2 regions of the Streptomyces sp. NPDC034049 genome follow, and region 1 is predicted to be linked to the other one. Evidence: riboswitches for the same ligand, from Rfam matches in the RefSeq annotation. Region 1 holds a riboswitch; the other holds the start of a gene.
The links. A riboswitch is a leader RNA that binds a small molecule or an ion and turns the genes downstream of it on or off. The one in region 1 is predicted to bind S-adenosylmethionine.
Positions count from the first base shown of each region.

Region 2: it holds a riboswitch for S-adenosylmethionine, as region 1 does, so the genes downstream of both, thrC (threonine synthase) here and ACZ52C_RS02505 (aminotransferase class V-fold PLP-dependent enzyme) in region 1, are expected to answer to the same signal.

Region 1 is NZ_JBVISJ010000001.1:564,869-568,269, forward strand. Features, by position in the region: gene qcrB (cytochrome bc1 complex cytochrome b subunit) at 1-457, shown strand, start outside; gene trpD (anthranilate phosphoribosyltransferase) at 610-1,674, shown strand; SAM riboswitch class IV at 2,016-2,131, shown strand; gene ACZ52C_RS02505 (aminotransferase class V-fold PLP-dependent enzyme) at 2,258-3,401, shown strand, end outside.
Region 2 is NZ_JBVISJ010000005.1:528,193-531,593, forward strand. Features, by position in the region: gene ACZ52C_RS18525 (MoaD/ThiS family protein) at 140-415, opposite strand; gene thrC (threonine synthase) at 519-1,811, opposite strand; SAM riboswitch class I at 1,829-1,984, opposite strand; gene ACZ52C_RS18535 (glucosyl-3-phosphoglycerate synthase) at 2,116-3,060, shown strand; gene ACZ52C_RS18540 (alpha,alpha-trehalose-phosphate synthase (UDP-forming)) at 3,348-3,401, shown strand, end outside.

The DNA of each region.
Region 1 (3,401 bases):
GGTCCTGCTGATCGGTGGTGGAAACGACCTCTGGGCGACCCACTTCCACCTGTCGATCAACTCGATCACCTGGTTCGTCCGGATCGCGTTCTTCGTGGCCCCGGTCGTCGCGTTCGTCGTCACCAAGCGCATCTGCCTCGGCCTGCAGCGCCGGGACAAGGACAAGATCCTGCACGGTCGCGAGACCGGCATCATCAAGCGCCTGCCGCACGGTGAGTTCATCGAGGTCCACGAGCCGCTCAGCCAGGAGCAGCTGCACACGCTCACGGCGCACGAGCAGTACAAGCCGGCCGAGATCGGCCCCGCGGTCGACGAGAACGGTGTCGCCCGCAAGGTCTCGCGCCTGGAGAAGGTCCGCGTCAAGCTGAGCAAGGGCTACTACGGCGAGGACAGCCAGATCGCCAAGCCCACCGTCGAGGAGTACAAGGAGATCACGAGCGGCCACGGCCACCACTGATCGCTTCGCTTCGCCACACCACGGTCGAAGGGCCCCCGTCCGATCTTCGGACGGGGGCCCTTCGCCGTGCCCCGACCTGGATAGGGTGGGAGAACATCGTTGATCTCGCGGATCGCGCGGCATCTCGCGCGCTACGACACCCAGGAGCGGCTATGAGCGCTGTGACCCCCGCTGGAGGCGACACCGCGGCGGGCCGTTCCTGGCCCGTCGTCCTGAACGCGCTGCTCTCCGGGCAGGACCAGGACTCCGGTGCCACCTTCTGGGCGATGGACCAGATCATGCGCGGCGAGGCGACGGACGCGCAGATCGCCGGGTTCGTGGTGGCCCTGCGGGCCAAGGGGGAGACCGTCGAGGAGATCACCGGTCTCGTCGAGGCGCTGTACGAGCACGCCAAGGTGATCGAGGTGTCCGGGAGGACCGTCGACATCGTCGGTACGGGCGGGGACGGCGCCAAGACGGTCAACATCTCCACGATGTCGTCGATCGTCGTCGCCGGTACGGGCGCGAAGGTCGTCAAGCACGGCAACCGGGCCGCGTCGTCGGCGTCCGGGGCGTCCGATGTGCTGGAGAAGCTCGGCGTCAATCTGGAGCTGACGCCGCAGCGGGTCGCCGAGGTCGCCGAGGAGGCCGGGATCACCTTCTGCTTCGCGGTGAAGTTCCATCCGGCGCTGCGTCATGTGGCCGCCGCGCGTGGACAGTTGGGCATCAGGACCGTCTTCAACGCGCTCGGTCCGCTGGCCAACCCCGCGAAGGTACGGGCCCAGGCGGTCGGCGTCGCGGATCCCCGTATGGCACCGATCATGGCCGGCGTCTTCGCCGAGCGCGGCAACTCCTCGCTGGTCTTCCGCGGCGACGACGGGCTGGACGAGCTGACCACCACGGCGACCTCGCGCGTGTGGGTCGTACGGGACGGCAAGGTGACCGAGGAGAGCTTCGACCCGCGTGACGTGGGGTTGGAGCTGGTGCCGGTGGAGGCGCTGCGGGGGGCCGACGCGTCCTTCAACGCGGATGTCGCGCGACGGTTGCTGGGCGGGGAGACCGGACCCGTGCGGGACGCGGTGCTGTTGAACTCGGCGGCGGCGCTGGTGGCGTTGGAGCCGTCGTCCGCCTCGCTGGCGGAGCAGTTGCGGGGCGGGATGGAGCGCGCGGCCGAATCGATCGACTCCGGGGCGGCGCGGGGAGTTCTCGAGCGGTGGGTCGCGGCGACGAACCGGTAGTTCCGTCGGGTGGGCGCGGGTGAGTTGTCGGGTGCGGCTCCGGTGGGGCTTCTCGCGCAGTTTCCCGCGCCCCTGAAAAGCCGGGGCTGCGCCCCGCGCTTTTCATCCGGCAGCCCCCTCGCCTTTCAGGCCTACGGCCCCCTCGCCTTTCAGGCCTACAGCCCCCTCGCTTTTCAGGCCCGCAGGGGCCTGGTCTTTTAGGGGCGCGGGGAACTGCGCGAGAAGCCCCCACCGACCCGCACCCGCCGACGAAACAAGCACCCCCAACCCCTCACGCGCCCCATCCCGCAGTCCGGACACGAGTTGCGGCGCGGCGATCACTTCACGTACGTTCGGGTTCAGGTCATGAGTGACAGCCCATAGCCCCGGCTGGCTGTCCGGCAACCCTCCTTCCGTGGCGGGGTGCCCCGGGTGAAGACCGGGCCGTAGGCAGCGAGGTCTACGGCAAGCGCGGCTTCGAGGGAGTCTTCCGTGAGCAAGCGAATGCGATAGGGCCGCCGAGCCCCGCCTCCGCGCACCCCTTTCTCTGCTTTCTCCTCCTCCGCATGCCTTCTTTCCGCATGCCTCCTCACGGGAGTTCCCCATGTCTGTCTCCACCCTTGCCGCCGCCCAGTCCATTTGCACCCCGCTGCCCGTTCTGGGCCGGGATGTCACCGTCCCGCTCGTCACCGGCGGCGAGGTCACCTACGCCGCGCTCGACTACGCGGCCAGCGCCCCCGCCCTCCAGCGCGTCTGGGACGACGTGGCGGCCTACGCCCCCTACTACGGCAGCGTCCACCGTGGCGCCGGCTACCTCTCCCAGCTGTCGACCGACCTCTTCGAGAACGCCCGCCGGACCGTCGCGGAGTTCCTCGACTGCCGGGCCGACGACCAGGTCGTGTTCACCCGGTCGACCACCGACTCGCTGAACCTGCTGGCCGCCGCCCTCCCCGCCGACTGCCAGGTCTTCGTCTTCGAGACCGAGCACCATGCCTCGCTGCTGCCCTGGCGCGACGCGCGGGTGACGTACCTGGACGCGCCGCGTTCGCCGCAGGAGGCCGTGGCCGCCCTGGAGACCGCCCTCGCCGAGCGCGACCCGCACGGGCCGGCGCTGGTGTGCGTCACCGGAGCCTCCAACGTCACCGGCGAGATCTGGCCGGTGCGTGAGCTGGCCGCCGCCGCGCACGCGCACGGCGCGCGGATCGTCCTCGACGCGGCCCAGCTGGCACCCCACCACCCCCTGTCCGTACAGGAGTTGGACGTGGACTGGGTCGCCTTCTCCGGTCACAAGCTGTACGCGCCCTTCGGCTCGGGCGTCCTGGCCGGCCGCGCCGACTGGCTCGCCACGGCCGAGCCGTACCTCGCCGGGGGCGGCGCCTCCCGCAAGGTGACCCGGCGCACCGACGGTGGCGTGGACGTCGAGTGGCACGAGACCGCCGCCCGGCACGAGGCCGGCTCGCCCAACGTCATCGGCGCCTACTCCATCGCCTCCGCCTGCAAGGCCCTCACCGAGGCCGGGTTCGACACGCTGGTCGCGCGTGAGCGGCACCTCATCGACACCGTGCGCGCCGGGCTCGCCGAGGTGCCCGAGGTCCGGATCCTCTCGCTCTTCGGGGACGACGCCCCGCGGGTCGGTGTCATCTCGTTCGTCGTCGAGGGCTGGAACAGCTCCCACTTCGCCGCCGCCCTCTCCGCCGAGTACGGCATCGGCGTACGCGACGGTCTCTTCTGCGCCCACCCCCTCGTCC
Region 2 (3,401 bases), on a different contig from region 1:
ATCGGGCCGGGTTCCCCAACTCTACAGTGCTCAACCATAGAGAATTGCCCCCTCCGCTTCTCTCACGGTGGGGGCAATTCGATGAACTCTCGGTAATCGAAGTTACCGACGGTTACTACCGATGGGTACGGAGCGTCGGTCAGCCACCGGCGACGGCGGGAATGATCGACACACCCGCACCGTCCGGAGTCGCCGTCTCCAGGCCCTGCTCGAACCGGACATCGTCGTCATTCACGTACACATTCACGAACCGCCGCAGCTTGCCCTGATCGTCGAGAACCCGGGCGGCGATCCCGTTGTGGTTCTTCTCCAGGTCGGCGATCACCTCGGCGAGGGTGGCCCCTTCGGCGGCGACCTCGGCCTGCCCACCGGTGTAGGTGCGAAGGATGGTCGGAATGCGGACGTTGACGGACATGATGGGAAACCTCCGGGGAGTGCAGAGAACCTAAGGGGCGCGGGGAACTGCGCGACCAGCCCCCGCTCACCCGCAGCCGAACGACTTGCTGACGGGGTCCTGCCTACGCGAGACCAGCCTCACGGAACGAATCAAGGCTGGGCCGGATGGTCGCGGTCAGGCCGGTCCCGGCCACCGCGTCCAGCGTCTTCAGGCCGTCACCGGTGTTGAGTACGACCGTGGTCAGCGTCGGGTCGAGAACGCCGTCCTCGATCAGCTTCTTCGTCACGCCCACGGTCACCCCACCGGCGGTCTCCGCGAAGATCCCCTCGGTCCGCGCCAGCAGCTTGATCGCGTCGACGATCTGCTCGTCCGTCACGTCCTCCACGGCACCGCCGGTCCGCCGCGCGATGTCCAGCACGTACGGCCCGTCCGCCGGGTTGCCGATCGCGAGCGACTTGGCGATGGTGTTCGGCTTCTGCGGGCGCACCACGTCGTGCCCGGCCTTGAAGGCCACCGACACCGGCGAGCACCCCTCGGCCTGCGCACCGAAGATCTTGTACGGCTTGTCCTCGACGAGCCCGAGCTTGATCAGCTCCTGGAGTCCCTTGTCGATCTTCGTGAGCTGCGACCCGGAGGCGATCGGCACGACCAGCTGGTCGGGGAGCCGCCAGCCGAGCTGCTCGCAGATCTCGTACGCGAGCGTCTTCGAGCCCTCGGCGTAGTACGGCCGGAGGTTGACGTTCACGAAGCCCCAGCCCTCGCCGGCCGGGTCGCCGATCAGCTCGGAGCAGAAGCGGTTCACGTCGTCGTAGTTGCCCTCGATGCCGACGAGCTCGCCGCCGTAGACCGCGGCCATGACGACCTTGCCCTGCTCCAGGTCGTGCGGGATGAACACACAGGACCGGAAGCCGGCGCGGGCGGCGGCGGCGCCGACGGCACCGGCCAGGTTGCCCGTGGAGGAGCAGGAGAGGGTGGTGAAGCCGAAGGCGCGGGCCGCCTCCAGGGCCTGGGCGACGACGCGGTCCTTGAAGGAGTGCGTCGGGTTGCCGGAGTCGTCCTTGACGAAGAGCTTGCCGGCGTCGACACCAAGCGCGGCGGCCAGGTTGTCGGCCTTCACCAGCTGGGTCCAGCCCGGGTTGATGTTGGGCTTGGTGGCCACGTCCGCCGGGACGGGCAGCAGGGGCGCGTACCGCCAGATGTTCGCGGGACCGGACTCGATCCGCTTGCGCAGCTCGTCCGTGTCGTAGGCGGAGTAGTCGTACGCGATCTCCAGGGGCCCGAAACACTCCTCGCAGGCGAAGACCGGCCCGAGGGGTACGCGGTGACCGCACTCCCGACAGCTCAGGGCCGAGGCGGGCCCGAGGTCTACTGTGGAGGTGGAGTCGGTGGTGCTTGCAACAGTCTGCGCAGCCATGGAGGCGAGGCCCTTTCTCCTCATCTTCCTCACGACGCACTTCGCCGTGAGACGGATTTGGCACCTTCCCTAGCCGGGAGCCTCGCGGGCGATCGACAGTGATCACTACGAGACCGGCTGGAGGGTTGCCGGGGCTTCATCGGGCCGTATCCCTCTGCCCCTCTGGATGAGCGGTATTTGGTTGTATACGCCGACGAGCAGCGACATGCGATGGTCACCAGCGTTGTCCAAGACTGTAACCGAAGGCCAGGACAGTTGAGAGAGCCGTCCGAACCGCGAGATGAACGCAGAGGAGCCGCGCACTGTGCTGAAGGAAGTCGAGCGCTGGCTGAACACCCGCTCCTGGTCCATGGCCGACCGACCGCTCCACCGGATCATGGCCGCGAAACGGGCCTCGGGACAGACGGTCAGCGTCGTCCTGCCCGCGCTGAACGAAGAGGAGACGGTCGGCGACATCGTCGCGATCATCCGCCACGACCTGATGCGGCAGGTGCCGCTCGTGGACGAGATCGTGGTCGTCGACTCCGGCTCCACCGACCGGACGTCCCAGGTCGCGGCGGCGGCCGGGGCGACGGTCGTGCACCGCGACGCCATCCTGCCCCGCATCCCGGCCGTGCCCGGCAAGGGTGAGGTGCTGTGGCGGTCGCTGATGGTGACGTCCGGCGACATCGTCTGCTTCATCGACGCGGACCTCAAGGAGTTCTCGTCGGACTTCGTCTCCGGGATCGTCGGCCCGCTGCTCACCGACCCCGGTGTCGACCTCGTCAAGGCGATGTACGACCGCCCCCTGGGCTCCGCCGCCGGGCAGGGGGGCCGTGTGACGGAACTCATGGCCCGGCCGCTGCTCAACATGCACTGGCCGCAGCTGGCCGGCTTCGTCCAGCCGCTCGGCGGCGAGTACGCGGCCCGGCGCTCGCTCCTGGAGCGGCTGCCGTTCCCCGTGGGGTACGGCGTCGAGCTGGGCATGCTGGTCGACGCGCTGCACCTGGTCGGCCTCGACGCGCTCGCCCAGGTCGACGTGGGGGTCCGCAAACACCGCCACCAGGACGGGGCGGCGCTGGGGCGCATGTCCGCGGCGATCTACCGCACGGCTCAGCTGCGGCTGGCGCGGGGGCATCTGATCCGCCCGGTGCTGACGCAGTTCGAACGGGGGCGGGAGGGTTTTGAGCCGCGCACGTACTCGGTGGACCTGGAGGAACGGCCCCCGATGGCGCAGATAGGGGAGTACGTGGAGCGAAAGGCCGCGTGAGGGAGTGGGGGCGCCTGTTGTGTGGCGACCGCGGGCCCGGTGGGGCTTCTCGCGCAGTTCCCCGCGCCCCTGAAGAACCAGGCCCCTGCGGGCCTGGAAGACCACGGCCGTGCGGGCCTGAAAAGCACGGGGCGCAGCCCCTGCTTTTCAGGGGCGCGGGGAACTGCGCGACCAGCCCCCGCTCACCCGCACCCGCCACACAACAGGCACCCCACCCCCATGCGGCGCTCCTGTATACGGCCGCACCCCACGTTTGACCGGCGGAGCCCTTGGCTAGGTTGTGCCGTATGGCATCGACGCACAGCGCGCGGATCCTCGTCGCCTCCAACCGCGGCCCCATC